Regions from separate parts of the Novosphingobium sp. KA1 genome, predicted to be linked through region 2. Evidence: riboswitches for the same ligand, from Rfam matches in the RefSeq annotation. Region 2 holds a riboswitch; each other region holds the start of a gene.

What was found. Region 2 has a riboswitch for cobalamin ahead of CA833_RS10185 (DUF1636 domain-containing protein). Riboswitches for the same ligand answer to the same signal wherever they lie in the genome.
Region 1: another riboswitch for cobalamin. It lies ahead of CA833_RS17935 (HoxN/HupN/NixA family nickel/cobalt transporter); the one in region 2 lies ahead of CA833_RS10185 (DUF1636 domain-containing protein).
Region 3: another riboswitch for cobalamin. It lies ahead of cobW (cobalamin biosynthesis protein CobW); the one in region 2 lies ahead of CA833_RS10185 (DUF1636 domain-containing protein).

What each region holds. Positions count from the first base shown of each region.
Region 1 is NZ_CP021248.1:21,741-32,205, forward strand. It holds gene CA833_RS17905 (TonB-dependent siderophore receptor) at 1-852, opposite strand, end outside; gene CA833_RS17910 (sigma-54 dependent transcriptional regulator) at 1,201-2,553, opposite strand; gene CA833_RS17915 (sensor histidine kinase) at 2,550-4,310, opposite strand; gene CA833_RS17920 (hypothetical protein) at 4,499-4,822, shown strand; gene CA833_RS17925 (SDR family oxidoreductase) at 4,834-6,117, shown strand; gene CA833_RS17930 (DUF2269 domain-containing protein) at 6,110-6,583, shown strand; cobalamin riboswitch at 6,652-6,895, shown strand; gene CA833_RS17935 (HoxN/HupN/NixA family nickel/cobalt transporter) at 7,069-8,094, shown strand; gene CA833_RS17940 (cupin domain-containing protein) at 8,117-8,458, opposite strand; gene CA833_RS17945 (VacJ family lipoprotein) at 8,466-9,602, opposite strand; gene CA833_RS17950 (CHAD domain-containing protein) at 9,923-10,465, opposite strand, start outside.
Region 2 is NZ_CP021247.1:2,091,416-2,101,880, forward strand. It holds gene nagE (N-acetylglucosamine-specific PTS transporter subunit IIBC) at 1-926, shown strand, start outside; gene CA833_RS10175 (sulfotransferase) at 866-2,611, opposite strand; gene CA833_RS10180 (cobyrinate a,c-diamide synthase) at 2,656-3,966, opposite strand; cobalamin riboswitch at 4,039-4,249, shown strand; gene CA833_RS10185 (DUF1636 domain-containing protein) at 4,523-4,930, shown strand; gene cobT (nicotinate-nucleotide--dimethylbenzimidazole phosphoribosyltransferase) at 4,927-5,976, shown strand; gene CA833_RS10195 (histidine phosphatase family protein) at 6,013-6,597, shown strand; gene CA833_RS10200 (adenosylcobinamide-GDP ribazoletransferase) at 6,611-7,336, shown strand; gene CA833_RS10205 (threonine-phosphate decarboxylase) at 7,351-8,331, shown strand; gene cbiB (adenosylcobinamide-phosphate synthase CbiB) at 8,324-9,277, shown strand; gene CA833_RS10215 (cobyric acid synthase) at 9,265-10,465, shown strand, end outside.
Region 3 is NZ_CP021248.1:1,651,320-1,661,784, forward strand. It holds gene epsC (serine O-acetyltransferase EpsC) at 1-45, opposite strand, end outside; gene CA833_RS24935 (TauD/TfdA family dioxygenase) at 50-925, opposite strand; gene CA833_RS24940 (sterol desaturase family protein) at 1,797-2,798, shown strand; gene CA833_RS24945 (TonB-dependent receptor) at 3,007-5,445, shown strand; gene CA833_RS24950 (sulfotransferase) at 5,517-7,100, opposite strand; gene ybaK (Cys-tRNA(Pro) deacylase) at 7,259-7,732, shown strand; cobalamin riboswitch at 7,950-8,192, shown strand; gene cobW (cobalamin biosynthesis protein CobW) at 8,382-9,443, shown strand; gene cobN (cobaltochelatase subunit CobN) at 9,443-10,465, shown strand, end outside.

The DNA.
Region 1 (10,465 bases), on a different replicon from region 2:
GTCATTGGCGCCGGGCTGGTTCGAGATGGTGGTGAGGTAGGGAATGCCGGTGTCGGGCAGTTCGCTGGTATGAAGGTGATACCAGTCGAGCTGCAGGCTGGTCGGGCCGTTCAGGCCGAACTTGATGGACGGCGCCACGCCCCAGCGCTTCTGCCACACCGCATCCCGGCCGGCGACGTCCTGGTCATGCCACATGCCGTTGATGCGCACGCCGATGAAGTCGTTGAGCGGCTGGTTCACGTCGACGGTGACGCGCTTGTAGTCGTCGTTGCCGTAGCTGGCGTCGAGATGGGCGAAGCGGTCGGCCTTGGGGGCCTTGGAGACGAGGTTGATCGAACCGCCGGCATTGCCCGAACCGTTGGTGACGCTGTCCGAACCCTTGGTGACTTCGATGGCTTCCACCGCGAAGGTCTCGCGGCTCTGCGCGGCGATGTCGCGCACGCCGTCGAGATAGGTCGAGGCCTGGCTGTCGCTGCCGCGAATGAACGGACGGTCGCCCAGCGCGTTGCCGCCTTCGCCCGCGCCCATGGTGATGCCCGGCACGGTGCGCAGCGCCTCGGCGAGCGAGGTCGAATTGGTGTCGCTCAAGAGCCGGCTGGAAATGACCGTGATCGAGCGCGGGGTATCGATCAGCGGCGCGGTGGCCTTGGGGCTGGAGAGGGTGTCGACCTTGTAGCCGTCATCGTCGATCGCGGTATCGGACACGGTCATGCCGCCGAGGCGCGCGGGCGCGGCTTCGGTGCTGTCCTGTGCAAGCGCGGGCGCGGCGCTTGTCGCCAGTCCGATGCAGCTCAGCGCGAGATAGGCCTGCGCTGCCGTGGCGGACGAATGACGGAAACGGGAAGTGGACACGGTGCCTCCTTGTTGCAGATGATTATTATTTGCGATGGATGCGCGGATCGGTGGCGAAAACGGCTTTCGATCCACGGAAATCGGGGCAGGAGCGGCAGGCGGCAGGTCTCCGCAATCGCCGCGAGAACGGGCTCAGCGCATGGCGCGGCCGTGGCGTAAAAACACCCTGACGTTCCGGCACGCGGGGCTGGAACCGGCCGTGATCCTCATGTCTGTCCTGCCTGACTCGTTATCTATTGAGAGCGATTATTAATAGCGACAACCGGGCCGCGCAAGCTGGACATTTGTATCAATCGTCGCACCCGCCCCCGCTCCCCCCGGCCGAGCCTCTCGCTTTCACCCGATCCCTCAGCGCAGGCCCATCCGGTCCATTTTCTTGAGCAGCCCGACCCGTGACAGGCCCAGTTCGCGGGCGGCATGGGTATGATTGTGGCCGGTCCGCTCCAGCGCTTCGGTAATGCGCAGGCGTTCGAGCGCGGTGATTTCAGCCTCCAGCGACAGCGGAGGCATCGCGGCAGGCGGCGCCTTCGCCGCCGTGATGGCCTCTCCGGTGGCGAAGGCAAGGTCCTGCGCCGCGATGGCGATTCCCGCCGCGCCGCGCGGGGCCAATGCTGCCGCGCACTCGACCGCGGCGCGCAGTTCGCGCACGTTGCCGGGCCAGCGGCGCGCCGCCAGCCAGGTCAGGGCATCGGGCGTGAACCGCGCCTCGCCTTGCGCCGCGCGGCGCAGAAACAGGCTGGCGAGCAGGGGCACGTCTCCGGGCCGTTCATCCAGCGCCGGCGTGCGCAGCACGACCCCGCGCAGGCGGTAATAGAGGTCCTCGCGGAAGCTGCCGTCGGCGACGGCGGCCTGAAGGTCGCGGTGGGTGGCGGCGACCACACGCACGTCGGCCTTGCGCATCGCGCGCGCGCCGACCGGCTGATAGGTGCCATCGGCCAGGAAACGCAGCAGCTTCACTTGCATCGCAGCGGGCATCTCGCCGATCTCGTCGAGGAACAGGGTGCCGCCCGAGGCGGTCTCGACAAGGCCGGGGCGGTCGGCATGGGCACCGGTGAAGCTGCCCTTGAGGTGGCCGAACAGTTCGCTTTCGAGGAGGTCCGCGGGCACCGCGCCGCAGTGGATCGGTACCAGCGGCCGGGCGGCGCGCGGCGATGCCTGGTGGAGCGCGCGGGCGACCAGTTCCTTGCCGGTGCCGCTCGGCCCCAGCACCATGACCGGCAGCGGGGTGGGCGCCACGCGGCGGACCAGATCGCGCAGGGCGGTCATCGCCGGGGAACTGCCGGCCAGCCCCATGTCCTCGCTGCCGACCGACTGCGCCTTGAGCTGCGCCACTTCGCGAGCGAGCCGCGCCCGCTCCACCGCACGCGCGACAACGACTTGCAGCATGTCGGGATCGACCGGCTTGGCGAGAAAGTCCCATGCGCCCGCCTCGATGGCCTTTAATGCCAGCGCGTGGTCGGCATGGCCGGTCATCACCACCACCGGGGCCGGGGCAAAGGCGGGGATCAGCGCCAGCCCCGCTTCGGGGGCGTGGTGCGGCGGCATGGCGAGGTCGAGCAGCACGACATCGGCGGGCGAGCGGGCAAAGGCGGCGTGGGCGGCATCGCCGTCGCCCACGGTCTCGACGTCATGGCCCAGGCTGCGCAGCCACTGGGCGGTAAGGCGCTGGAACGCGGGTTCGTCGTCGGCAAGCAGGATCATGTCGGGTTTCCGAAAGTGAGGCGCAGGCAGGTGGACCAGCCGGGCCGCGCGGCGAGCGTGACGGTGCCGCCATGCGCCTCCATCACGCGCCGGACGATGGCGAGGCCGAGCCCGGTGCCGCCGGGGCGGCGCGAGACGAAGGGGCGGAACAGGCTGTCGGCGATCTCGGCCGGAATGCCGGGGCCATCGTCGCAGATGTCGATCGTGGCGGGCGGGCCGGGCGCGGCAATCAGGGCGACCCTGCTGCCGAGCGCCCGCGCATTGTCGACGAGGTTCGCCAGCGCCCGGTCGAGCGCCATGGGGTCGGCGGTGACGGTCATGCCTGCGGGCACCTGTGCCTCGATCCCGAAACGCCCTGCCAGCATCGTCACGTCGAGCGGGCGGGGGCTGAGGGTCCAGGCCCTGGCATAGTCGAGGATGTCGGTGATGAGGTGGTTCATGCGCGCCACTTGTTCGGCGATCTCGCCGCGGACATCGGCCGGGGCGCCGGTCGCGGCCATGGCGACGATGCCCAGCGGATTGCGCAGGTCATGCGCGACGGTCGCCGCCAGCGCGCCGATTTCGGCAAGGCGGGCCTCGCGTTCCTCGGCAACGAGGCGCTGCGCGGCGGTCAGGCGGCGGGCGGCTTCCCCGACCAGCGCGGCGAGGCGCTCGGCGATGTGGCGGGTGGCAAGGGGGGCGTCGTCCCACCCGGACAGCGTCACCGTCTCGCCTGCCAGCACGAGGTGGGGGCCGTCTTCCGGCAGGCCGAGGCGGGTGCGCAGCAGGGTGTTGGCCCGTGCCGCAAGACTTGCCGCGTCGGCCGGCTCGGCCAGCTGGTCGCGCCATGTGGCAATATCGGTTTCGCTGACTTGGCCGCCGGGAAAGACCAGCCTGTCGACCCATCGCTTCATCGGCGTCAGCACCGCCATGCCCAGCAGCAGCGTGGCGGCGAGCGCGGTCCAGGTCGCCAGGAAACCGGCGGGGCGCCCGGCCAGCGCCAGCGGCAGCGCGGCGATCAGCGCGCTGGCCATGCCGGCGCCCGCCAGCAGCAGCACCCACACGAGCGCGCGGCGCGCCCAGAGGTCGACGGCCATGAAACGGTGGCGCACGATGCCGTAGACCAGCGCCACCGAATAGAGCGGCAGCAGCAGCACCGGGAAGGGATAGATCGCTAGCCCCAGCGCCGGAAACGCGAAGCCGGTGAGGGCGACAAGGCCGAGGCCGCTGGCCACGAAAACGGCGCGCGCCTGCTCGCTCTGGCGCCGGATTTCGCCGCTGCCCCGGCGTTGCCCCAGCCAGGTCCGGAGCAGGCGCAGGTGCCCGGCGAGGGAGAGCAGGCCTGCCGCGCCGAGGACGCCCCAGCCGCAGGGCGAGGGCACGAAAAAGCCCGGAAAACCCCGCCATGGCACGACCGCGCCGACGCCGAACACCAGTCCCACCGTCGCCGCGAAGAGCGCCGCGGCATAAGCGGCGATAGCGACCGGGCGCTCGCTGGCACAGCGGGCATAGGCAAAGACCAGATGGACAAAGGCTGCGGCGGGGAGCGGGGAGAGCGCGACACACACGGTGCTGAACGTCCCCGAGGCGGGGCCGAGCAGCGCCGGTGCGGCCTGCGCGATGCTCCAGAGGGCAACACCGCAAAGGAACACCACCAGCAGCCGTCCACCCGGCAGCATCCGCGCGCGCAGCGCCACGAAGACAGCCAGCAGCAGGCTGGCGAGCGCGGTCAGCGCGAGCGCGCCGACATAGGCAAGGATGCCGAGTGCTGTATCCATCGTTAACACCATACCACGGCTTCCTGTTTACATCGTTTACATTTCGCTCTGCTCCGCGGCCCCGCTTTTCGGCGAATTTGCGGCCATGCTCATTGGGCACAGCAAATGCCGGGCCAATTGGCACGGCCGTTGCAATTCACCCTTTGCGCCTGCCGATCCCCGGCGGGCCGACGAAGGGAACCCACGCCATGCTGGAACCGATCTCCGCCTTGCTCCTCACTTATGCCCTGACCGCGCTGGTCGCCACGCTCGCCGCCGCCGTCCTGTGGCGGCCGCTGTCGATCCTGCTTGCCGAACTGTGCGGCACCGAGGAGCGCTCGCGCTTCTGGACGGTCTGGTCGATGGTGATGATGGTCGCCACGCCGATGCTGTTCGTGTCGATGAGCAGCGTCGCCGTCAGCCCGGCCGATCTCATTCGCGGCACGATGACGAGCGCGCTGATGGGCGTCCTGCTGGCGCTGGTCGGCATGGGCCTTGCGGTCTGGACCCGCAGCCCGCGCCGCGACGCGTGAGGGCGGCGGCGATGCATGTCCTGATCGTCGGGGCGGGCGGCTTCATCGGCCGCCACGTCGCCGGCCGCTTGCTGGCCGCCGGTGCGCGCGTGACCTTGGCCGCGCGCGCACCGGAGCGGCTGCGGCGGTCCTTTCCCATGGCGCGGACGCTGGCCTGCGACCTCGCCCGTGACCGGGCGGCGGACTGGGCGCCGCGCCTTGCCGGCATCGACGCGGTGGTGAACTGTGCCGGGATCATCGGCAACCGCGCCGACTATGCGGGGGTTCATGACCGGGGCGCGCGGGCGCTGTTCGATGCCTGCCTGGCGGCGGGGGTGGGAAGGGTGATCCAGATCTCCTCGCTCGGCGCCGACGAGAGCGGGGTGACCGCCTATCACCGCAGCAAGAAGCGGGCGGACGATCACCTCATGGCCCTCGACCCGGCGGGCGAGCGGATGGGCTGGGCGGTGCTGCGGCTCTCGCTGGTGATGGGGCGCGGCGGGGCCAGCACGGCGCTGTTCACGGCGCTGGCGGCGCTGCCGCTCCTGCCCCGGCTCGGTTCCGGGCGCTGGCAGGTGCAGCCGATCCATATCGACGATCTGGCACGGGCGGTCCTGCGGCTGCTGGAGCGGCCCGGGCCGCTGGCCTGCGCGCTCGATGCGGTGGGGCCGCAGGCGGTCAGCACCGATGAACTGACCGAAGCGCTGCGCGGCTGGCTGGGGCTGGCGCAGGGGCGGGCGCCCAAGCTCTCCTTGCCGAAACCGCTGCTGGCGCTGGTCGCCCGGCTCGGCATCGGTCCGGCCACGCGGGAGAGCCTGACGATGCTGGCGGCGGGCAACACCGCGCCGTCCGCGCCGTTTGTCGCCGCGCTGGGCTTTTGCCCGATGACGCTGGGCGAGGCGCTCGCCCGGTACCCGGCCTGCGCGGCGGACCTCACCGAAGCCCGCCTGCGCGCGCTGGCGCCGGTGCTGGCGGGATTGCTGGCGCTGGTGTGGCTGGGCGGCGGGATCGTCTCGCTGGCCCTTGCGCCGACCGCCACGGTTGCCCCGTGGCTCGGCCGGGTCGGCCTGGCCGGACCCGGGGCGACGGCGGCGCTCTGGGCCGGATCGCTGGCGGACATCGCCGTGGGCCTCGGCCTGATCCTGCGCCGCCGCGGCGCGCCGCTGGCAGGGGTGGCGCTGATGGCGGTCTATACCGCGATCCTGACCGCCGCCGCTCCCGAACTCTGGGCCGATCCGTTCGGCCCGCTCGTCAAGAACCTGGCCGTTCTCGGCCTTTCGCTGGCCCTGTTTGCGATGGAGGGGCGCCGTGGCTGACTATTTCCTGCTCAAGACGATCCATATCCTCAGTTCCACGCTGCTGCTGGGCACCGGGCTCGGCACGGCCTTCCACGGCTGGATGGCGAACCGCAGCGCCAGCCTCGCGGCGCGGCGGGTGGTGAACCGCAATGTCGTGCTGGCGGACTGGCTGTTCACCGCGCCTGCGGTCATCGTCCAGCCGGTGACCGGGGTGTGGCTGGCGCGGCTTGCGGGCTTTCCCCTGAGCAGCGGCTGGCTGGTCGCGGCCATGCTGCTTTATGCGGTGGTCGGGGCCTGCTGGCTGCCGGTCGTGTGGATCCAGATCGCGATGCGCCGGATCGCCGACGACACGCCCGAGGGCGCGTCCTTGCCGCCGCGCTATCACCGCCTGGCGCGATGGTGGTTTGCGCTCGGCTGGCCCGCATTTCTGGGCGTGATCGTGATCTTCTGGCTGATGACCGCCAAGCCGGAGATCGCGTTGTGACCCGCGCGCGCTTGCGGGCGGCGCGGGCGGGCGCTACCAAGGCGCCAGCCGAAGCGTGCTCACGCACGTTGCGGCATGATCGCGCCGGTGCCCCGAAAGGGGCTTAATAGGGAATATGGTGGGAGGGGATTTCCCCTCGAATCCGTGGCTGTCCCTGCAACTGTAAGCGGCGAGCGCGATGCATATCGCGGCGGGGCAAGGACCCTCGCCGCAGCCACTGGGCCGGACGCTAAATCCTGCGAGGCCCGGGAAGGCCGTGCATCAAGCGATGACCCGCGAGCCAGGAGACCTGCCGGCGCATGGTCGCTCTTGCCTTGGTCCAGGGGATGGCCGCGGCACGGAAACTCCGTCTGAGCGACGCATGTGCGGCGGGGGCCGCACCGGCATTCGTGCCGGGCGTCAGGTGGCGTCCGTCCGGCACCGCGATGCCGGCCGCAGGCGCGGCAGGCTCCCCGTCCGGTTTCGCTGGCGCCGACGGGGTTTTTATGGGTTTCCTTTCCTTCACCTTGCGCCGCCGCATCACGGTGCTGTTCGCGGCGCTGATCGCCGCCAATGTCCTGGCCTGGGTCTGGGCCTTTGCCGCCTTCCACGGCAATACGCTGATGCTGGGCACGGCGCTGCTGGCCTGGAGCCTGGGCCTGCGCCACGCGGTCGACGCCGACCACATCGCCGCGATCGACAACGTGACGCGCAAGCTCATGCAGGACGGCCAGCGCCCGCTGACGGTGGGCCTGTGGTTCGCGGTCGGCCATTCCGCGATCGTCCTCGTCGCGGCGACGACGATCGCGATCGCCGCCAGCACCCTGTCCGACTTCGAGGCGATCGGCGAGGCGGGCGGGGTGATCGCCACGGCCATCTCCGCCACCTTCCTGTTCACCATCGCGATCATGAACCTGGCGATCCTGCGCGGGGTCTGGATGCGGTTCCGGCAGGCGCGGCGCGGCGAGATGCCGAATGAGGACGATCTCGACATCCTGCTGGCCGGGCGCGGGCTGATCGCGCGGATCCTGCGCCCGCTGTTCCGGCTGGTGCGATCGAGCTGGCACATGGCGCCGCTCGGTTTCCTGTTCGGGCTGGGGTTCGACACCGCCACCGAAGTCGCCATCCTCGGGCTGTCCGGGGCCCATGCGGCGGACGGCATCGCGCTCGGCACGCTGCTGGTCCTGCCGGTGCTCTTTGCGGTGGGCATGGCGCTGATCGACACCGCCGACGGCGTCATCATGCTGGGCGCCTACGAGTGGGCTTTCGTGAAGCCGATCCGCAAGCTCTACTACAACATCACGATCACGGCGATCTCGGCGCTGGTCGCGCTGGTGATCGGCGCGGTCCAGACCGCCGGGCTGTTCGCCGAGAAACTGGCGCTCGAGGGCCAGCCCTGGGACGGCGCCCGGGCGCTGTCGGAGCGCTTCAACATGCTCGGCTTCCTGATCATCGGCCTGTTCGTGGCCTGCTGGGCAGTGAGCTATGCGATCTACCGCTGGCGCCGCTTCGACGAGATCGAACTGGGCTAGGCGCGTCTATCCGGCGGCTCCTTCAAGGCTCGCCGATGTGGACCGCGAGCCAGATCGTGGGGCTGGCGGTGCGGGTGACGAGATGCGGCATGCCGGCGGGGATCATCAGGTGCTCGCCGGCCGCCAGTGTGCGGCGGCAGGTGCCGTCCAGCAGCAGTTCGGCCGCGCCTTCGAGCACCAGCACCCATTCGTCCCAGTCCTGCACATAGGGCTGGTCGGGCGGGGTGGTCTGGCCGTGCGAGACGATCCGCTCGATCCTCACGCCCGGCGCGCGCAGCAGGTCCTCGAAGCGTTCCTGCGCCTCGTCCCCCGGCGCGACGGCCAGGAGATTGCGCGGGGCCTGCGGCGGACTGTCGCTTGCCACGGCGCGACTAGGCCGCCGGTTGCGGGATCGGCTGGACGACCGGCTGCGAGATCATCTGCACGGGGGCCGGAACGGGAGCGGGTGCCGGTTCCGCTGCCGGTTCCGGCACCGCGGGTTGCACCGGCTGGCCCGCCTGTTCCTGGCCTGCCGGATCCTGCGCCGTCTTGCCGCCGGCGGTGGGCATGCGCGGGCCGTAGACCGGCACGACATCGGGCAGGGTGCGGCCATGCAGCGCCTCGATCTCGGCCTTGCGCTGGCGCAGGTAGAGTTCGCGATAGGCCGCGTAGGGGCGGTCTTCCTTGCGGATCTTGTTGATCTCGTCGTCGAAGGCGGCGCGCTCGCCCAGCTGGTTGAGCACGATCATCGGCAACGCCACTTCCGGCTTGGTGAAGGGCTTGCCGAGCAGGGCCGGGGAGGCAAGGTTGTCCACCGAATCGCCGATCAGGTCGCGCAGCGTCGTCGGGCCGATGATCGGCAGGTACATGTAGGGCCCGGGGCCGACACCGTAATAGCCCAGCACGTTGGCGAGGCCATTGGGACGATAGGGCAGGTGGAAGGGCTTGCGCTTGGCCACGTCCATGACGCCGCCGACGCCCAGCGTGGTGTTGATCGCGAAGCGTCCCACGGTCTCCATCGCCTTGCCGGGCTTGAGTTCGAGCAGGAAGGCCACAAAGACCACCGGCTCGCCCAGGTTGGTGAAGAAGTTGCGCAGGCCCTGGCGGATCGGGCGCGGCAGGCCCTTGTTATAGGCCTTGGCGACGGGTTCGACCACCGCGCTGTCGACCGCCTGCACCGCCTTGAACGACTGTTCGTTGATGCGCTCCAGCGGGTCGCCCGGCGGCGGCGGCTTGCGGCGGGTGACGAGAATGTCGTCGCCGATCGTCTCGTTGTCGGCGCCCTGCTCGCTGGCCGGCTCACCGGCCTGCTGTTCGGCAGCCGCGGCCGCGGGATCGATCAGGGGCACCGGGGATGCCGCGAAGGCGGGCAGGGGGACGCTGACCGGCCCGCCCGTGATCTGCCCGCCTGTCACCGGTGCGCCTGCGACGGGCTGGGCGGCGGGGGCGGCATCGGTCTGGGGAAGGTCGCCCCCTTCAGGAAGCGCGGAACCCATCATCAATACGACAGCGGCGGCCGTCAGACTCATTCGATCGTCCTTGTCGGGTGGCCGCCGGATGCGGGGCCAGCCTTGCAGAGTAGAGCATGCTCCCGGCGCGGTCTCGACGGGGAATCGAGGGGGCGGATCGCGCGGGGGGGCGGCAATTACGTGAGCGGCCTTGCCGGGGGGCGCCGCAGGTCGGGCGGCAATGTTCGATTGCCATTGGACATGCGGCTATGCGCGATTGCCGCTTTCGTCAATCCAGTGCCAGATCTGTCGAGGATCCTTTCGATGAATGGGGCGATGGAACGGTTTTTGGACGCTATTGCCTGTCGATATTGGGGCCGGTGAGGGCGCCCGCAACCCCATCAACGCCAGAAAGGCCTTGCGGTTGCGAATTCGTCGTAGTCGCTGGCGGCCGCACGCAGCAGGCGGGCCTGCTCGGCCTTTTCGGCATCGGCGGTCGGAACCCGGCGCGGCGCAAGGCCCAGCCGGGCACGGACCGCCGGCGCGGTGACCCGGTCGTTGAGCGTGCCGAGCCGCTCCTGCAGCCTTTCCACGCGGGCGACAAAGCGCCTGGCGCGGCGGCCTTCGCGTTCCTGCGGATAGAGCGCGGCAAAGAAGTCGGCCGCATAGCGCAGCTTCTTGGCGGCCTTGCGGACGTCATGGCGGGCTTCGTCGCCGAGCGCCGCCAGATGGCGGCCGCGCTTGCGCAGGACCTTGCGGCGACGGGTCAGCACTGCGGCGGCAAAGGCGCCGAGGGACGGCTCGCCCAAAGCGGGATCGGGGGCCGCCTCGGGGGCTGCATCGGGAGCGGCGCGGCGCCAGCGGCCGACCGCGATCCATTCGGCAAGGTCGAGCATCAGCATGCGGCACCGCTTGGAGCGCAGCGCCGCCGCCGCTTCGCCCGC
Region 2 (10,465 bases):
AGGCGGTGGGCGGCATGTTCCTGTCGATGGCGCTGACCGCCTTCCTGACCGGCGTGACCGAGCCGATCGAGTTCACCTTCATGTTCCTCGCCCCGCTGCTCTATGCGATGCACACGGTGATGACCGGCGTGGCCATGGCGCTGATGGACCTGCTCGGCGTCAAGCTCGGCTTCGGCTTCTCGGCGGGGCTGCTCGACTATGTGCTGAACTACTCCAAGGCCACCCATCCGCTGTTGCTGCTGCCGGTGGGGGCGGCCTATGCGCTGCTCTATTACGCTTCGTTCCGCTGGGCGATCGTGCGCTTCGACATCAGGACACCGGGGCGCGAGGACGAGCCGGTGGGCGAGGATCCGGGGGCGATCGCCCCTGCCGAGGGCGCGCGCGGGGCGGCCTTCGTGGCGGCGCTGGGCGGCAAGGGCAACCTCGCCGAGATCGGCGCCTGCACCACCCGCCTGCGCCTGCGCCTGCATGACAGCGATGCCGTGGACGAGCCGCGCCTCAGGGCACTTGGCGCGCGCGGGCTGATCCGCCCGGCGCCGGGCGCGCTGCAGGTCGTGGTCGGCCCGATCGCCGACGACGTGGCAAGCGAGATGCGCGAGGCGGCAGGGCCGCTGCGGGGAGCTACCGAGGCGGCTGCGGCGGAGGGCAAGTCGGCGGGGGCAGCGGCGGCGGCAGCGGCAGCGGCGCCGACGGCCGCAATCGATGCCGCGCCCTGGCTGGCGGCGCTGGGCGGCAAGGGCAATGTCACGGCGGCAGGCGCGGCTTCAAGCCGGGTCTGGATCGACCTCGCCGACGCGGCAGCGATCGACGAGGCCGCGTTGAAGAGGCTTGGCGCGCGCATGGTGCTGCACGGGGCCAGCGGTGTTCAGTTGATCGTCGGTCCCTTGGCGCCGGAACTGGCTACGGGGCTGTCGGAGGCGGCATAACCGCCGCGTTCGATAGCCTCGGTAAGCACGGCGAGCACCGGGGCGAGTTCCTTGGCATACCCTTTCCAGCGTCCGATCGAGCGGCGGTTGAGCGGCTCGCGCACGGGCGCATGGCTGGGCGTCGGCGCATGGCGGGGCAGGGTGTGGAAGGCCAGTTGCCGTGGTTCGGCATCCAGCCCGAGCCAGGCCATCAGGTCCGCGGTTTCCTCTTCCTGGTCGGCGACAAACCGCTCGTAACGCAGTTCGTGCGCGGGCACCGGCAGTTCCTCCAGCCAGTGCTCGGTCAGTGCGTCCATGCGGGCATAGTGGAGCGCGAGGTCCTCGAGCCGGTAGCCGCAGGCGAAGCCGTGGGTGAAATCGTGGCTCATCGCCGAGACCATCACGTCGCGCGGATCGCGGCGCACGGCGATCACCGGTGACTGCGGGAAGGCCAGTTGCAGCAGCGGCAGGTAGAGCGCGTTGAGCGGCAGCTTGTCGGTGAAGAAGTCCGCGCCCTCTTCGAGAAGGCCGTAGCGTTCGGCGCGGGCGAGGTAATGATCGCGCAGGAGCGTGCCCAGCGTGTCGCGCAGGGCCTCGCTCACGCCATCGGGATCGCGCGGGAAGGCGCCCTGGGTGCGTGCATGGGCCTGTTCCGCCAGTTCGCGCCCGAACGGCAGCTCGCCGCCCGCGCGCACGCGCGAATGGCTCGCCAGTACCTGTTCGATGAGGCTCGTGCCCGAGCGCGGGAAGCCGAGGATAAACACCGGTTGCGGCACGCCCTTGCGGCGCTCGGCAGGCAGGAATTGGGCAAAGCGGTCGGCGGTGAAGACGTCCTGCCACTGCCGCACCAGTTCGCCCACCGCGCGGGCCGGATAGCTGCGGCTGGCGGCCCGTGCGAGCGCGGCCTTGCCGGCGGTGAAGTCATCCCAGGCCTCAGTCTTGCGGCCGGCCCGGTCGCGCAGGCGGCCGCGCAGCAGCAGGGCGGCGCCCGAAGGCGGGGTTTCCGCCTCCAGCATGGCGAGCCCCATGGGCCATTCCTCGGTCCGCGACAGCAGGGTGACGCGCTGCAGGGTGACATCGCTGCCCTGGCGCAGCGCGAGCGCCTCGGCGCGGGACAGCACGGCACAGGCCCGCTCGAACCGGCCGGCCTGTTCCTCCAGCTCGGCCAGCCAGGCCAGCGGGGGCAGGGCGTCGGGCATGGCACGAACCGCTTCGGCCAGCAGCGGGGCGGCTTCCTCCAGGCGTCCCTGCCGCTGGAGATTGCGGCCGAGATTGGCAAGCAGTTGCGGATGGGGGCCGACGATACGGATCGCGGCCTGCAGATGCTCGGCACCTTCGACCAGTTCCTCGCGCTCGCTCAGCATGGTGCCGAGGCGCATCTGGGCGTCGGGATTGCCGGGCTGGTCGGCGATGGTCCGGCGCAAGACCGCTTCCGCGTCGTGAAGGCGGCCGGTATCGTGCAGCCATTCGGCGAGGTCGTTGCGCGGCCACGTGCGCTCGGGCGCGAGAACCGCCGCCTCGCGCAGCAGGTTTTCATAGCGCTCGCCCGCGCCGCGGGCCTTGGCGGCGAGAGCCAGCACCTCGATCGCATCCAGCGCGAGCGCGGGTTCGGCGCGCGCGGCGAGCGCCAGGGCTTCGGCGCGCGCGACATCGCCCGAGGAAAGCGCCTCACGCGCGGCGGAAATGGTCTGCAAATCGGCGGCCATGCAAGTGCTTAGAGAGGCTTGTGTGCGAAAATGTCAACCGGACTTTACCCTCCGGTCCGCGCACTCCTGCCGAACAATGCAGCAATCAGTACCGGAGCCGAGACAAAGTAGAGATGCATGTAGCTGGCGGTAAGTGAACCGCAGCGGAACAGCCGCTCGCCGGCTCGGCCGTCAGGGGTGCGGGCCTGGGCCAGCGGCGCGAGCGCGGTTTCGAGCGTGGAATAGTGGAAGGTGTGCCCGCGCAGGCGGTGTCCGTCCAGAATCGCCTCCTGCATGCCGAGCGCGGCAAGGCGCGACTGCATGCGTGCGCGGCCGGGCAGCAGGCCGAGCAGTTCGGCGCGGTTTTGCTCGGCGTCTTCCAGCGTCTCGCAAGCGTAGAGCATGCCTCCGCACTCGGCCAGGATCGGCTTGCCTGCCGCGTGATGGGCGCGGATCGCCGCCAGCATCGGGGTGTTTGCGGCAAGGCGGGCGAGGTGGAGTTCGGGATAGCCGCCCGGCAGCCAGACGGCGTCGCATTCGGGCAGAGCGCGGTCGGCCAGCGGCGAGAAAAACGCCAGCCGCGCCCCCGCGCGTTCGAGGAAGGCGAGGTTGGCGGGGTAGAGGAAGGCAAAGGCCGCGTCCCGGGCGATGGCCACGGTGGTCCCCGCCAGCGAGGGCAGCGGCTGCGCCGGGGCGGGCGCGGCAAAGGCGACCGGCTCCGGCAGCCAGAGCGCGGTTTCGGGCAGGAGATCCGCCGCGCGGTCCAGCCGTTCGGCAAGATCGGCGATTTCGCCCGCCTGCACCAGTCCGAGGTGGCGCGAGGGCAGGCCGATCGCAGGGTCGCGGCCCAGGCTGCCGAGCCAGCGCACGCCCCGCGGCATGCCCTGCTCCAGCAGCTGCGCGTGGCGGGCGCTGCCGACCCGATTGGCGAGCACGGCCGTCAGGTCGAGGCCGGGCTGGTAGGTCGCCAGGCCGTGGACCAGTGCGCCGAAGGTCTGCGCCATCGACGAGCCGTCGATCACCGCCATGACCGGCAGGCCGAAGCGCCGGGCGAGGTCGGCGGCCGAGGGATCGCCGTCGTAGAGGCCCATGACTCCTTCGACGAGGATGAGGTCGGCTTCCTGCGCGGCGGCGTGCAGCAGGCGGCGGCATTCCTCCTCGCCGACCATGAACAGGTCGAGCTGGTGCACCGGCGCGCCGCTGGCGACTTCGTGGATCATCGGGTCGAGGAAATCGGGCCCGCACTTGAACACCCGCACCCGCCTGCCCGCGCGGGCATGGCGGCGGGCGAGCGCGGCGGTGACCAGCGTCTTGCCCTGTCCCGAGGCAGGGGCGGCGATCAGCAGGGCGGGGCAGGAGGCGGTGTTGGCCGGCATCGTTGGGCGACTATGGGACTTCACCGCAGGGCGCAAGCTTCGCCCACTTGCCAGCCGTCCGTCCGCACGATAGTTGCCGGCCTCGCGAAAGGTTCCCCGCAAGGGGATGAAAAGGGAACGCGGGTCAGATGCCCGGGCTGCCCCTGCAACTGTAAGCGGCGAGCCGTTCGGCCAGACACGCCATTGGGAAGCAAGCCGCGCAATTGGCAAGGTTTCCTGAGAAGGCGGCCGGACCGGCCCTGACCCGTGAGCCAGGAGACCTGCCCGTCGCGGTCGTTCTTCGTCGGGACAGGGTGTGCCGGACGGACGGGGGAGTTTCCCTCGCGGAGCGACAGCCATTGCTCCGCCGGCCAAGCGCCCGGGCGGGGGACGCGGCCTGTCGTGCGGTGCCCATGCACCGGGACCCTGCCGATCCGTCCTTTGCCCGATCGCCGACCCGAAGGGGCATTCGATGTCGCGAGCGGGAAGGAAACTCCGTGAACTGTCGTGTTCTGGTCAGCCCCATCGGTGCATGTGCCGAAATCGATTGCTGTTTTGGCGCGGGGAGTGTCTGCCGATGCTGACCCCGGTCGAGCCCGGCCCTTCGGTGGTCGTCTGCAACACCTGCCGCCTTTCGGCCGATGCGCGCGAGGACGGGCAAGGGCGGCGCGGCGGCGCGCTGCTGGCCGAGGTGATGCGGGCGCTCCAGGCCGATGATCCCGCCCTGCAGGCGGTCGCGGTGCAGGAGATGGCCTGCCTGTTCGCCTGCCAGCGCCATTGCACCGTGCACATCCGCGCGCCGGGCAAGCTGGGCTACGTGCTGGGCGATTTCGAGCCCGGCGAGGAGGCTGCCCGCGCGATTCTCGACTATGCCTTGCGTCATGGTGAAAGCGCCGAAGGGCAGGTACCCTATCGCCAGTGGCCGGAAGGCGTGAAAGGCCATTTCATCACCCGCACTCCCCCTGAAGGGTTCCTGCCCGCATGAGCATGCCCACTGCCTCGGCTGCCCCCCCGATGTTTGCCGGCCGCGCCGCCTTTGCCGCCGCGCTGGCCGGTCTTCCCGTCCCCGATGATGCCGCGCTGGAGGCGGCGCGCGGGCGCCAGGCCAGCCTCACCAAGCCCGCCGGTTCGCTCGGGCGGCTGGAGGAGATCGCGGTGTTCATGGCCGGCTGGCAGGGCCGGGAACTTCCGCAAGCCGAGCGTATCCAGGCGGTGATCTTTGCCGGCAACCACGGCGTTGCCGCGCGCGGGGTGAGCGCCTATCCGCCCGAAGTCACCCGCCAGATGGTCGCCAATTTCGAGAACGGCGGCGCCGCGATCAATGCGCTGACCGCCGCCTGCGGTGCCGAGCTTGCGGTTGTTCCCATCGATCTCGACCGGCCGACCGGCGACATCACCGTGGAGCCGGCCTTGAGCGAGGGCGAGTGCCTGGCCGCGCTCAACATCGGCGCGGCGGCCGTGCGTCCCGGCAGCGACCTGTTGTTCGTGGGCGAGATGGGCATCGGCAATACCACGCCGGCCGCCGCGCTTTGCGCCAAGGTCTTCGGCGGTGCGGCGCAGGACTGGACCGGGCGGGGCACCGGACTCGACGATGACGGCCTTGCCCGCAAGGCGGCGGCGGTGGCGGCGGCGCTGGCGTGCCATGACGGTGCGCCGCGCGATGCCTTCGAGACGCTGCGCCGCCTCGGCGGACGCGAGATCGCGGCGATGGCAGGGGCCGTGCTGGCCGCGCGCCATTACCGCGTGCCGGTGCTGCTCGACGGGTTCATCTGCTGCGCCGCCGTGGCGCCGCTCATGGCCGACAATGGCGCGGCGCTCGACCACTGCCTGGCCGCCCATTGCTCGGCCGAGGCGGGGCACGTGCGGCTGCTGGACAGGCTCGGGCTGGATCCGCTGCTGCATCTCGGCATGCGGCTGGGCGAGGGATCGGGCGCGGCGGTGGCGGCGCAGATCGTGCGTTCGGCGCTGGCCGCCCATGCCGGCATGGCGACCTTTGCCGAAGCTCTGGTCGCCGGAAAGGCGACAGCATGAGGCGACAGCGTGAGGTGGCGGCATGAGCGGGGCTGCATGAACGGCATCCTTGTCCACCTGATGCGCCACGGCGCCCCGCGCGAACCGGGGCTCATGCTGGGGCACCGCGACGATCCGCCGACCCCGGCGGGCGTGGCGCGCTGCATGCTGCGCGCCGAACACCTGGCATTCGCGCAAGTCCTCTCGTCCGATCTGGCGCGGGCGAAAGTCCCCGCGCGGCAGATCGCGCATGCCCGCGGGGCGACGCACCGGGCCGACCGGCGCTGGCGCGAACTCGATTTCGGCGACTGGGACGGGCTTTCGCCGCACGACCTCGACCCTTCGTTGCAGGCCGCCTTCTGGGACGATCCCGATCTCTGCGCGCCGCCGCGCGGGGAACGCTGGTCGCAGCTGTGCCTGCGGGTCAACGAGGCCCTGTGCGGGATCTCCCGCGACACCCTCGTGGTCACCCACGGCGGGGCCATGCGGGCGGCGCTGGCGGTGCTGTTCGGTTTTGATCACCGCCAGATATGGGCGTTCGAATTTGCCTATTGCGCGGTGCTGAGCCTGCGCCTCTGGCCCGATGGCGAAGGGCGGATCTCCGCTGCGCAGATCGTTGCGCTGGATGGCGGCCGCTCATGATCCGGCGCTCATGATCCGCCGTATCGTCCTGGCGCTGCAGTTCCTCACCCGGCTGCCGCTGCCCGCGGTTCGCGCGGGCGAGGCGGACTTTGCCGGAGCCATCCTGTGGTTTCCGCTGGCAGGCGCGGCGGTCGGCGGGGCGGTGGCGCTCGGCTGGTGGCTGGGCCTGCTCTCGGGCGATGGCTGGATTGCCGCGCTGGCCGGACTGGCGGCGTGGACGGCGGTGACCGGCGCGCTCCATCTCGACGGGCTCGGCGATGTCGCCGACGGCGCCGGGGCCGCCCACAAGAGCGCCGGGGCAGACCGGGAGCGGATCTCGGCGGTCATGGCGGATCCGCATGTGGGCAGCTTTGCGGTGGTGGCCATCGTCCTGCAGCTCGCCGCGAAGCTGGTGCTGCTTCATGCGCTGCGGCCGGGGCAGGTCTGGGCCCTGTTGCTGGTGCCGGTGCTGGCGCGCATGGCGCCGCTTGCCTGGACGCTGCTGCTGGTGCCGCTGCACGAGGGGCTCGGCAGCCTGTTCCGCAAGGCCGTGCAATGGCGGCACGTCATCCTCTGGGGCGGGGCGGCGCTGGTGCTGGCGCTGGCCGTAGCGCCGCCGCTCCTGGCGCTGTTTGCCGCGGTGCCGCTCTGGGCATGGTGGCTGCGCAGCCGGATCGGCGGCATTTCGGGCGACGGCCACGGCGCCGGTATCGAAGTGACCGAGACCGCGCTGCTCGCCGCGCTGGTGCTGATCCGGTGAGCGGCGAGCCGGTGATCGACCATTTCCTCCACCACGGCGGCCGCCTGGCCGAGGCCGCGCGGCTGTTCGGCGGCGCTGCCGAGGACTGGCTGGACCTCTCGACCGGGCTCAATCCCGCGCCGTGGCCGGTGCCGCAGGCGTTCGCTCCGGACTGGCACGCCTTGCCCGATCCTGCTGCGCTCGCCGCGCTCGAAGCGGTGGCGGCGCGGCATTTCGGGGCCGATCCGGCGCTGTGCTGTGCGGTGCCGGGCAGCGAGGCGGCGCTGCGGCTGCTGGCGCGAATCCTCGATCTGCCGGGGCGGGCGCCGGTGCCGAGCTACCGCAGCCATGTCGAGGCCTTCGCAGTGTCTTGTCCCGTCCGGTTTGGCGAGGTCGCGGCGGCGGCGGAAACCTGTGTCATCGCCAATCCGGGCAATCCCGATGGCGTATTGCACTCGCCCGAGGCGCTGTGCGGCTGGGCGGACCGGATCGCCGGGCGTGGCGGCTGGCTGATCGTCGACGAGGCCTTTGGCGACTGCGCGCCGCAAGCCAGCCTTGTTGCGGCAGTGCGGCCCGAGGGCAGGTTGATCGTGCTGCGTTCCTTCGGCAAGTTTTTCGGCCTGGCCGGGGTGCGGCTGGGTTTTGTGCTGGCACCGCCGCCGATCCTGGCGAAGCTGCGCGCGGCAATGGGCAGCTGGCCGCTCCACGCAGGCGCGCTGGCGATCGGCACGGCGGCTTATGGCGATGCGGCCTGGATCGCGGCAACGCGCGCCGAGTTGCCGGGGCGCGCCGCCGCGCTCGATGCCGTGCTGGCGCGCCATGGGCTGGTGGCAGAGGGCGCCTGTCCGCTGTTCCGGCTCGTCACCGGCTGCCGCGCGGCCGAGCTGTTCGAACGCCTTGCCCGCGCCCGCATCCTGGTGCGGCCTTTCGCCGAGTTCCCCGGTTGGCTGCGCTTCGGCGTGCCTGCCGACCCTGCCGCCCTGGCGCGGTTGGATCGGGCCCTGCACAATGGCTGAGCCGACGATCCTCGCCGCCATGGCGCTCGAGGGCGCGCTGGGCTGGCCGTCCAGCCTCCATGCCCGTATCGGCCATCCGGTCGGGCTTTTTGCGAGGATCATCACCGGCTGCGAGCGGGCGCTCAACCGCCCTGCCCGGCCGGATTGGCAGCGGCGGCTGGCGGGCCTTGCGGCGATGCTGGCGCTGATCGGTATGGCGGCCTGCATGAGCGCGCTGGCGGTCCTCGGTGTCCGCGCGCTGGCGGGCCATTGGGCCTGGGCGGTGCTGGCGCTGCTGGCCTGGCCGGCGCTGGCCGCACGCAGCCTCGACGATCACGTGTCCCCGGTGCTGGCGGCGCTGGAGGCGGGCGACCTGGTCGCCGCGCGCCGCCGCGTCGGCATGATCGTCGGGCGCGAGACGCGGGAACTCGACGAGGCCGGGGTGGCCCGCGCCGCGATCGAGAGCCTTGCCGAGAGTTTTTGCGACGGTGTCGCAGCGCCGCTGTTCTGGCTTGTGCTGGGCGGCCTGCCCGGCGTCTGGGCCTACAAGGCGATCAACACGGCGGACAGCCTGATCGGCCATCCCGAGGAGCCGCTGCGCGCTTATGGCTGGGCGGCGGCGCGGATTGACGATCTGGTCAACCTGATCCCGGCGCGGCTGGCGGGGCTGCTGCTCTGCCTGGTTGGCGGGGGCGGCTGGGGCACCATGCTGCGCGACCATGCGCTGCATGCCTCGCCCAATGCCGGATGGCCCGAGGCGGCGATGGCAGGCGTGCTCGGCGTGAGGCTGGCGGGGCCGGTGCGGTACGACGGTGTAACGGCCGAAAAGCCGTGGATCGGCCGGGAGGGCGGCGAGGCGGGGGCCGCTGACTTGCGGCGGGCGCTGGGCGTCTATCGGCGCGCCTGCGCGGTGCTGGCATCAGGGGCATTGATCTTGGGAATCGCGGGGAGCGCATGGCAGGTTTGATGTTGCAGGGGACCGGCTCGGACGTCGGCAAGTCGGTGCTCGTGGCGGGGCTGTGCCGGGCCTTGTCCAATCGCGGGTTCAAAGTGCTGCCGTTCAAGCCGCAGAACATGTCCAACAACGCCGCCGTCACCCCCGAGGGCGGCGAGATCGGCCGCGCCCAGGCGCTCCAGGCGCTGGCGGCGCGGGCGCCGCTGCATGTCGACATGAACCCGGTGCTGCTCAAGCCCCAGGCCGACCGCACCTCGCAGCTGGTTGTTCACGGGCAGGTGCGCGGCACGCTGGGAAGCACCAATTTCCGCGAGGCGCGGCGCACTCTGCTGCCCGAAGTCATGGCCAGCTACCGGCGGCTGGAGGCGCGCTGCGACCTCGTGGTGGTCGAAGGCGCGGGCTCACCTGCCGAGATCAACTTGCGCGCGGGCGACATTGCCAACATGGGTTTTGCGCGCGAGGCCGACGTGCCGGTCGTGCTGATCGGCGATATCGACCGCGGCGGGGTGATCGCCTCGCTGGTCGGCACCCGGGCGGTGATCGCGCCTGACGATGCCGCCCAGATCCGCGGTTTCCTCATCAACAAGTTTCGCGGCGATCCGGCCCTTTTCGCGGACGGCTATGCCGCCATCGCGCAGCGTTCGGGCTGGCGCGGCTACGGCGTGCTGCCATGGCAAAGCGCGGTCGGCCGCTTGCCGAGCGAGGATGCCGTGGTGCTCGAACGCGGGCTGGGCGGGGCCTCGGGAAAGTGTCTCGTGGCCTGCCCGATCCTGCCGCGCATCGCCAATTTCGACGATCTTGATCCGCTCCGGCAGGAAAGCGGCGTGGAGGTGGCGATGATCCCGCCGGGCACGCCGATCCCGGCCGAAGCGGCGCTGATCGTGCTGCCGGGTTCCAAGGCGACAATGGCCGATCTCGCGTTCCTGAGGGCCGAGGGCTGGGACATCGACATCCTGGCGCACTATCGGCGCGGCGGCATGATCCTGGGTATCTGCGGCGGATTCCAGATGCTCGGCAGGACTATCGCCGACCCGCTGGGGATCGAGGGCCAGCCCGGCGAGATGGCCGGGCTCGGCCTGCTCGACGTGACCACGGTGCTGGGTCCGGCCAAGGCGCTGCGGACCGTATCGGGCGAGGCGCTGGGCGCCCGCTTCGAGGGTTACGAGATGCACATGGGCGTGACCACCCGGCATTCCGGTG
Region 3 (10,465 bases), on a different replicon from region 2:
CGGCCCCGTGTCCTGCGCTGCGGGAGCGCTGTTTTCCGTCGTCATTGTCCTACCCCGCGTGATCGTCGAGGGCGACGCCTTCGATGGTGATCCGGTGCATCTCGCGCCGATGGCCGTGATAGTCGTTATAGGCATAGTGCCAGGTCGCGCGGTTGTCCCAGAACGCGATCGAGCCATCGCGCCAGTGGAAGTCTTCCTGGAATTCGGGCCTGCGGCAATGGTCGTAGACTTCGGCGAGGAGATCGGCCGATTCCCCGGCGGCCAGCCCCTGGATGTGCAGGGTGAAGCCGGGATTGACGTAGATCGCCCGCTTGCCGCTGAGCGGATGGACGATCACCACCGGGTGGACCGGATCGTCGAGCAGGTCGGCGGCAGCGGAATTGCCGATGCGGCCCCCGTTGCCATCGGCGCCGCGGGTATCCTGCGCGGCTTCGTACGCCGCCGCCTTGCTGCCGAAGACATGCCGGGCGGAATGGACGGCACGGCGCCCCTCGATCCGCGCCTTCAGCTTTTCCGGCAGGCCGTCATAGGCGGCATACATCGAGGCAAAGGCCGTTGCCCCGCCCTCGGGCGGCAGTTCGCGCGCGGCGAGGATCGAACCGAGCGCGGGTTCGAAATCGTAGGAATGGTCGGTATGCCAGCCGCCGCCGATGTTGTGCTGCTGGTCGGGCTCCTTCACCACCAGCGCGATCTCGGGATAGGCGGGATGCGCGGCGAAGAAGCGGTTGATGTTGATCGCCCCCCAGCGCCGCGCAAAGGCGATGTGCTGGGCTTCATCGATCGACTGGTCGCGGAAAAAGATCACGCCATGGTCGGCAAAGGCACGCCGGACTGCCGCAAAGTCCTCGCCGGACAAGGGGCGTGCAAGATCGATGCCGAGCACTTCGGCGCCGACGCGGCCGTGCGGGCGGATTTCCAGGGTCATGCGGCAAACTCCGCGGAAACGCGAGGGGCCGCCGTGAAGCGAAAGGTCATCGTATCACCTGATCGTTGGAGAACACGATGCCTGGCGTTGTCGCCCGGGCGCCGCGCGCTTTAGGCCGTAAACTCATAAACGACACCATCGAGGCGTCCAAATGGCGAACATATCGGGCCGAAGCGGGTGCCGGACGGGCTGGTTGCCCGTCCAAGGCCGGTTCGGTTCGAGATGGAAGCCATTTGGACGCCCCTTCGGGATTTGACCAAAATGGCCCAGCGCTGCGTCAGGAAGTCTAGAAATATCGACATATTCCGGCGCCTTCCTTCCTCACGCTGAACCATTTTGCCTCAAACCTCGATGGTGCCGTTTATGAGTTTACGGCCTAGCCGTTGGTAACGCGGAGCAAGCTGCTTCTCGGTCAAATGCCGCGGACTGGAACGAACGGACGCCGGCAGGCCAGGTCCCCCCGCCGACATTCTCAAGTTATTTGATTGAGAATTTACCGTCAAGCACGGTCGCCGCGCACAGGAGGCGGATCGGCGCAACCAATTCTACGCGCCCTCGAAGGCGTCCTTGGGGCGTCCCGGGCCGGGCAACGACGAATCAGCCGCCGCCCGGCGTTGCACGATTGCTGCATGCGCACACCGGCTGTGAGCCCGCCGCCGCGCATCCGGTGTTACCGGGCCGGCATGAAAATGACGGTTTTGCGTCATTTTCATCAGCCCGGACGGTCATGCCGCAAGTGCAGCATTAATACGCTTGACGCGAAACGTAATATCCATACCGTGTACCCATATCGCCGGTTCAGAGCGATGAAAGCGGGAAGGAGCATTCTGTAACAACAGGCCGGTCAACCGGTCTGGATGGGGGTTATTCGATGGAACGACTGCCGACCAGCAATGCAGTTCTCGCAGGCTACGCGCCCACCGGCGGCGCGTCTTCGAGCACCTCCTTGAAACAGCAGCTCTTCGACCTGGCTCCCCCGGCTTTTGTCGCCCTCGTCGTGCTGTTCTGGGCCTATGGCCCGAAGGCCTGGACCGACAATCCCAATTCGATCATCGTCGCCACCTCGCTGACGACGGCAGCGGTTCTCGCCCTCGAATGGGTCAACGAGCGCCATGCCGGCTGGCGCATGACCTGGCGCGAATTCGCGACCGACCTGTTCTACGTGGTGCTCAGCGCCACCGTGATCGCCTGGACCACCGCGACGCTGGCCGACGATCCGCTGGCGAGCCTCAAGGCCTCGCTCGGCATCACCACCCAGTGGGCGATGCACCTGCCCTTTGTCGTGCAAGTGGCGCTGGTGGTCTTCCTCATCGAGTTCGGCCAGTACTGGATGCACCGGCTGATGCACAACTGGACGCCGTTCTGGCTGACCCACGCGCCGCATCACCACCTGACCCAGCTCAACGCGATGAAGGGCGCAGTGGGCAATCCGATCGAACTGTTCCTCATCAGCCTGAGCATCGTCGCGCTGTTCGACCTGCCGACCGCGGCGGTGTTCTGCGGGTTCAACGTGCTGGCCGTGGTCTCGACCTTCGCCCACGCCAATGTCCGGGCGGACCCGCCGCCGTTCTATGCCTTCTTCTTCACCACGATCCGCAACCACAGCCTGCACCACTCGACGGATTACGAAGCCACCCGGTGCAACTACGCCAACTCGCTCATCCTGCTCGACCGTGTCTTCGGCACGTTCCGCGAAGGCGAGGCCGCCATTGTCGGCCAGGACGAACGCAAGCGGCTATCGATCGCGGAACAGTTCCTGTTCCCGTTCCAACCCCTGATCGCCCGCGCCCGGCAACGGGCGGGGGACAGGCGCGGCACGCCTACCCCGGCGGCCAATGCCCCGGCCGCCAACGCCCCGGCAACCAACGGATGATCTGCGGCGCATAGCCGACTTCGGAGGAACGCCCCGGCGGAATTTGACCACGCCGGGAGCAGCAAGCGCGTCGACAGAACCATCCGGCAAGCGGTGGCGGACGCGCGACAAGTGTCATCGCAAGCAGCACCCGAGAGGTTCTGGCGCAGCCGCGCCGGGGCGCGGGCAAGGTCGTACTCAAGTACTGGCATAATAGACAGGGAAGCACATGACATATCGCGCGAAACTGAAAGTCGGGCTGCTGTCCGCAACCATCTTCACCAACGTCGCCCTTGCCATGCCCGCGATGGCCGAGGACGCCGCGCCTGCCGCCGAGGGCAGCGGCGGCGGCGGTGACGTGATCATCGTCTCGGCCACCCGCCGCGACACCACGATCATGGAAACGCCGATCAACATCAGCGCACTGGGCGGCAAGGACCTGCAGGACCTCCACGTCGACGACATGCGCAACCTCGGCGCCTTCACGCCCGGCGTGACCATCCTCGACACCGGCCCACGCGGCGCCGGCACCATCGTCATGCGCGGTCTTTCGGCGGACGACACGTCGGCGAGCGGCGGCGACAACAGCAACTCGGCGGTCGGCATGTATCTCGGCGAAGTGCCGATGTACTACGACTTCAAGCTGATCGACATCAACCGCGTCGAGACGCTGCTCGGCCCGCAAGGCACGCTCTACGGCCTCGGCACCCTGGCCGGCGCCATGCGCAACATGCCCAACCGTCCCGACGCGACGCAGTTCTCGGGCGAGGTCCACGGCCAGGTCTTCGACATGGCCCACTCCAAGGACACCGGCTACAACGGCTACGGCGTCGTCAACATCCCGCTGATGAAGGACCACATCGCCTTCCGCTCGGCCACCGGCTATTACTTCACGCCCGGCTATATCGACTACAACTACCTGCTGCAGGATCCCGGCGTCTCGCTGCCGCAGCCGGGCGACGCCAGCAACCCGCTCGGCACCGCCGAGCAGCAGGCCGCCAACTTCAAGTCGCGCCGCGACGCGAACTTCGAGCGCACCTTCACCACCCGCAACCAGCTTGCGTTCTATACCGACGACCTCAAGGCCTACGTCACTTACGCGCACCAGCGCACCCGCACCGACGGCCAGTCGTCCACCGGCGGCGGCTATTCGGGCGAGGGCAAGTACGAGGCCCCCTGGCGCTACCTCGAACCGGCCACCCGCACCGGCGACATGCTGAGCCTGGAGATCGAAGGCAACGTGCACGATGCGGTCAACGTGGTGTTCGTCTCGGCCTATACGCAGCGCAAGACCAAGTACCAGGCCGACAACACCGACCTGCTGCTCGACCTCGACTACGGTTACGAGGCCTTCCCGGCCTTCTCCAGCTACAACAAGTCGGCCCAGAAGGAATACGAGTTCACCAACGAGCTGCGCCTCGTCTCGACCTTCGACGGGCCGCTGAGCTTTGTCGCCGGTGCCTTCTGGAACCGCCAGCACTACAAGTCGAACTACGACGAATACGTGCCCGGCTTCCCCGAATGGGCCAACGATCCGGACAACTGGGACACCGCGTTCGTCACCGATCACAGCAATCCCGAATACGCCCACGAGTATTCGTCCTTCGTGCGCAGCACCAATGACGAGAAGGGGCTCTACGGCGAAGCCACCGTGCACTTCACCGACGACCTCCAGCTCACCGGCGGCCTGCGCTACTACAAGTACAATGCCTGGGTGAACGGCGGTTCCTACCTCCCGCTCTGGGACGACACTTACGCCACGCGTTCGGGCTCCACCGGCAAGGACGGCCTTGTCTACAAGATCAACGCCTCGTGGAACATCTCGCCCGAGTTCATGGTCTACGGCACCTGGTCGACCGGCTACCGCATCGGCGGCGTGAACCGCACCGCGCCCTGCAGCCAGGACGTGATCGACAAGTACAACGCCGGCTTGCCGCAGGACGGCCAGACGCTCTGCGCGCTGCCCAACGAACTCTCCTACGGCCCCGACAAGACCAAGAACGCCGAAATCGGCATGCGCGGCCAGCTCCTCGACAACAAGCTGAACTTCAGCATTTCGGCCTTCCACATCGACTGGGACGGCATCCAGCTTGCCGGCCAGACCTATTACGGCGCCATCGGCATCACCGTGAACGGCGGCAAGGCGGTGTCGAAGGGCATCGACGCCTCGTTCGAGGCCCGGCCGATCCCCGGCCTGTCGATCCGCGGCAACTACTCCTACCTCGACGCGCACCTGACCGAGGGCGTGGCCAACCTGCTGTCGACGCATGACGGGCTGGTCGACGCCGAGGTCGGCGACCGGCTGCCCGGATCGGCCAAGAACAAGGGGGCGATCGGCGTGACCTACGACCTGCCGGTGGGCGACAACAGCCTCGCCTTCGGCTGGACGGCGACCTATACCGGCAACATCCTGACCCGCGTGGGCGCCCGTGCCGGCGGCGAAAAGCTGCCCGATTACTGGATGCACCAGGCCAACATCACCTACAAGACGGCGATGTACGACATCGGCCTCTACGCCACCAACATCTTCGACAAGTATGCCGTGACCGGCGTCAGCAACGACCTGACCCGCGCCGGCATCGTCAACGACGGGGTGGTTTCGCGCTACTATGGCCGCTCGGTCGCCCAGCCGCGCACGATCGGCCTGCAGGGCACCATGCGCTTCTGATCGAAGTCCGGCACAAGCAACCAGGAAGCGGCGCGGGAAACTCCGGTTTTTCCGCGCCGTTTTCCGTCCGCTCAGTCGATCGCGATGCCCTGCGCGCGGAAATAGGCGGCGACTTCGGCCATGCCCTCGCCCTGGGTCTTCCAGCGGCCCACCGCGTCGCTGTTGAGCTTGCGCCGCACTTGCGCGGCGCTCGGCGTGGCGACGGCGGCGCGGTTCTCGTGGAAGGCAAGGCAGGCCGCGTCCCAGTCCAGCCCGCAGTGGCCGAGCAGGCGGCGGGTCTGGCCTTCCTGGTCGGCGACCAGTCCTTCATAGCTCAATTGCAGCACCCGGCCCGGATAGAGCCGCTCCCACAATGCCATCAGCCGGTCGAAGCGCAGATAATAGCGCGCCGTGTCCATGAGATCGTAGGAGTAGCCGTAATAGGCCGAGAGGCTGGCAAACAGGTTCTTGTAGTTGCTCCACACCGTGTCCATCGGGTGGCGGCGCAGGCAGACCACCGAGGCCTTCGGGAAGGCCCGCAGGATATGGCCGACATACAGGAAATTGGCCGGCAGCTTGTCGACGAACCGCGCCGCGCCTGGCGGGCGCTGGTGCGCGGCGCGGGCCATGTAGGCCTCGCCGACAAGACGGGGGTCGATCGCCGCGCTCGCCGCCACCGTCGCCGGATCGATCACCAGCCGCGAAGGCGTGCCCACCAGTTGCTTGACCGCCAGCTGCTTGACCGCCAGCGGCATCGCCTGAAGCTCTCCGGCCGAGCCGACGCCCGGATGCGAGGACAGGATGCGGTCGACCAGCGTGGTGCCGGTGCGCGGCATGCCGACCACAAAGATCGGCGCATCGTCGGCGCCCTGGTAGCCCGGCCCCGGATCCGCCAACCCCGCGCCGAACGTCGCCTCGATGGCATCGAAGATCGCCGCGTCCTGCGCAAAATCGTAGCGGATCGCCCGCTTGTGCGCGGCATTGGCGAGGGACAAGTGGCCAAACGCCGCCGCCGCCTGGCCGAGGTCTTCGAGTTCCTTGGCCAGTGCATAACGGATGCGCAAGGCATCGTCCGGCCTCGCCGCGGCGGCCAGCGCCGCTTCCAGCCGGGGCACGTGATGGGCCTCGTGCGTCTGGCGCGAGAGGATCGCCAGCGCATAATGCGCGCGCGCATTGCCGGGATCGGCGGCAAGGATCCGCTCGTAGTGCCCGCGCGCCTCCTCCACCCGCCCGGTGAACCCGCTCGCCGCCGCCAGGTTGTAGCGATAGTCGAGATTGTCCGGCTCGGCCGCAACCGCGGCTGCAAACGGCACCATCGACGCCTCGTGATCGCCCAGCCGCGCCAGCACGCAGCCGATGGTGTCGCAGGTCAGCGCATCGCCGGGCGGCAGTGCCATGGCCTGCCGCGCGGCCTCGGCCGCCTCGCCGTCACGGCGCAGCAGGATCAGCAGCCGGGCCAGATGCGCGAGGTATTCGGCGCGGGGCGCGCGCGCGGCCGCAGCCTCGATCAGCGGCACCGCCTGGCCGACCTGCCCCGCCTCGGCCGCGCTGATGCCGAGCAGGAAATAGCCCTCCGCGCGCTCGGGCGATGCCGCGATGAGACGGCGGGCCGCCGCCCCGGCCGCCGCCAGATCGCCGCGTCCCAGCGCCGCGCGTGCCTCGGCCTCCAGCGTCATGCGCCGCGCCCGGGGCAGGCGGACAGGGTCGGGACAAGGGCGGGCCGGTGCAAAGTCATGACCGCAGGTCTAGCGGCTTTGCCCCGCAGGTCCAACGCGCAAAAGCACTGGCGCAATCGCCACTTGGCGCCCCTGCCGTGCCCGTCTAGAGCAGGCCCATGGCTCAGGCGACGCGCGCGACGAAGATGCTCGAACAGGCTGGCATTGCCTTCAGCCTGCACAGCTATGACTACGATCCCTCGGCAGACAGCATCGGCCGGGCGGCGGCCGAGGCGATCGGCGCCGATCCGGGGCAGGTGTTCAAGACGCTGATGGTGCTGGCCGACGGCAAGCCCGCCTGCGTGATCGCGCCGAGCAGCGGCGAAGTCTCGATGAAGCGCGCCGCCGCCGCACTCGGCGTAAAAAGCGCCGCGATGATGAAACCCGCCGAGGCCGAGCGCCTGACCGGCTACAAGATCGGCGGCATCAGCCCGTTCGGACAGATGAAGCGCGTTCCCGTCGTGATCGACGAGACCGCGATCCTGTGGGACGCGATCTTCATCAACGGCGGCCAGCGCGGCCTTCAGGTGCGCCTCACCGCGCAGGACGCCGCCGAAGTGCTGGACGCGAGACTGGCCGATATCTCCGCCTGAGAGACCGTTTGAAGAATGCCCGTCATGGCATTTTTGAGACGGCACCAGCCCGCCCCCCACCCAACCACCCGCGAGTGTATCCTGATGGGTGGTTGGGTGGGGGAGCGGGCTGGTGCCGTAAAATTCGCGTGTCGCGAATTTTCAAACGGTCTCTGAAGGCTTGCCCTCCCACCGGTCGCCAGCTACGAGCGGGACCGTCCGAAACGCCGCAAGGCAGCTCGGACATGATCGCGCCGGTGCCCCGCAAGGGGCTTAATACGGGAACACGGCAAGGATGGTTCGCCATCCGGACCGGGCTGTCCCTGCAACTGTAAGCGGCGAGCGCGATGCACATCGCGGCGGGGCAAGGACCCTCGCCGCAGCCACTGGGCCGGACGCTAAATCCTGCGAGGCCTGGGAAGGCCGTGCATCACGCTATGACCCGCAAGCCAGGAAACCTGCCGGCGTCGATGTCGCTCTTGCCCGGGTCCAGGGGATGGCCAAGGCACGGTAACTCTTCCGTCTGAGCGACGTGATGCATGCGGCCGGGGCCGCAGCGGCATGCCGTGTCGGGCGCCCGTGCGCCGGTCCGACAAGGCGCGCCGCCTTCGCCGCGTGTGCGGCGGAAAGCCCGGCCGTTTCAGGTCGCTGGCGCGCGGGAGACGATTACATGAGCAAGGTTCCCACCACCGTCATCACCGGCTTCCTCGGCGCCGGCAAGACCACGCTGATCCGCCACCTGCTGCAGAACGCCAAGGGCCGCCGCCTGGCCCTCATCATCAACGAGTTCGGCGATGTCGGCGTCGACGGCGAACTGGTGAAAGGCTGCAACGACGAGGCCTGCCCGCAAGACGACATCGTCGAACTGGCCAACGGCTGCATCTGCTGCACCGTCGCCGACGACTTCCTGCCGACCATGCAGAAGCTGCTGGACCGCGAGAACAAGCCCGATCACATCATCATCGAGACCAGCGGCCTTGCCCTGCCCAAACCGCTGGTGAAAGCCTTCCAGTGGCCCGACATCCGCACCCGCGCCACGGTGGACGGCGTGGTCGCGCTGATCGACGCCGATGCCGTCGCGGCCGGTCGCTTCGCCACCGACGAGGCAGCGCTGGCGGCAGCGCGCGCGGCCGATCCGATGCTCGACCACGAAAGCCCGCTAGAGGAACTGTTCGAGGAACAGCTGGGCTGCGCCGACATGGTCGTGCTCAACAAGACCGACCTCGTCGACCCGCAAGCCCTTGCCCATGTCGAGACGCTGGTGCTGGCCGAAACGCGCCCCGGTGTGAAGATCGTGCGCGCCGATCACGGCGCCGTCGACATCGCCGCGCTGCTGGGCATCACCGCGGCAGCCGAAGACGACCTCGATTCCCGCCCCTCGCACATCGATGGGCTGGACGAGGATCACGACCATGACGACTTCGACAGCTTTGTCGTCTCTGGTGGCGATGTGGTCGATCTCGAGGCGCTTCTGGTGCGTCTGAACGACCTGATCGCGGAGCACGACGTGCTGCGCGTGAAGGGCATGGTCGCGGTCGTCGGCAAGCCCGGCCGCCTGGTCGTGCAGGCCGTCGGCCCCCGCATCCAGCACTTCTACGACCGCGGCTGGCTGCCGCAGGAAATGCGCCGCACGCAGCTGGTCGTGATCGGCCAGAAGGGGCTGGACCGCGCCGCCATCGAGGCGGGGCTGGCGGGGGTTCTCGGCCCCGTGGCCGCTACCGCAGACGCCTGATGCACCTGCTGTCCGCCACGCCGGGGACGATCTCCAATGGCGAGGAGGCGATCGACCTCGACCAGTCCCCCGGCGACATGGTGATCCTCACCGTGGCGGACAGCGAACTCGCCTGCTTCGCGGGCGCGGCGGCGCGGATGCCGGACGGCGCACCCAGCATCCGCCTCGCCAACCTGCTGCAACTGCGCCACCCCTATTCGATCGACCTCTATGTCGAGAAAGTGATCGCGCACGCCAGATTCGTCTGCGTGATCCTGCTCGGCGGCAAGAGCTACTGGCCCTACGGCATCGACGAGATCGCCCGCACCGCGCGCGAGAACGGCATTGCCTTTGCCGCCATTGCCGATGGCCGCGAAGCCGATCCCGCGCTCGACCGTGCCTCCACCCTGACCGCCGATCTGCGCGAACGGCTGCGCGACTATCTGCGGCAGGGCGGCATGGCCAATGCCCTCTCCTTCCTGCGCACCGCCACACGGACCATCGGCCATGACGCCGGCGCGCCCGACGATCCGGTGCCGGTCGCCGACGCCGGGCTCTACCTTGCGGGCACCGAGCGCGCAGGCCTTGCCGAAGTGCGGGCGGGCTGGACCCAGGGCCGCCCGCTCGCACTGCTGGTGTTCTACCGCGCGCTGATGATCGCGGGCACGCTGGACGCCGTGGACGCGATGATCGCAGCGCTGCACGAGCGCGGCTTCAACGTTGCCGCCGTCCACGTCCGCGCCTTGCGGGAGCCGTTCGCGGCGGACTGGCTCTCCGGCCTGCTGGGCGAGATCGCACCCGACGTGATCGTCAATGCCACCAGCTTCGCCTCCTCCTCCGTAGGAGACGAGCGCAAGCCGGGGATTCTGGAAAAAGCGGATTGCCCGATCCTGCAAGTCGCTTTCGCCGGTGTCGAGGAGGCCGATTGGCACGGTTCCGCACGCGGCCTTGGGCCGCGCGATCTCGCCATGAACGTGGCGCTCCCCGAAGTGGACGGCCGCCTGTTCACCCGCGCCGTCGCCTTCAAGGCCGCCGCCCGCTTC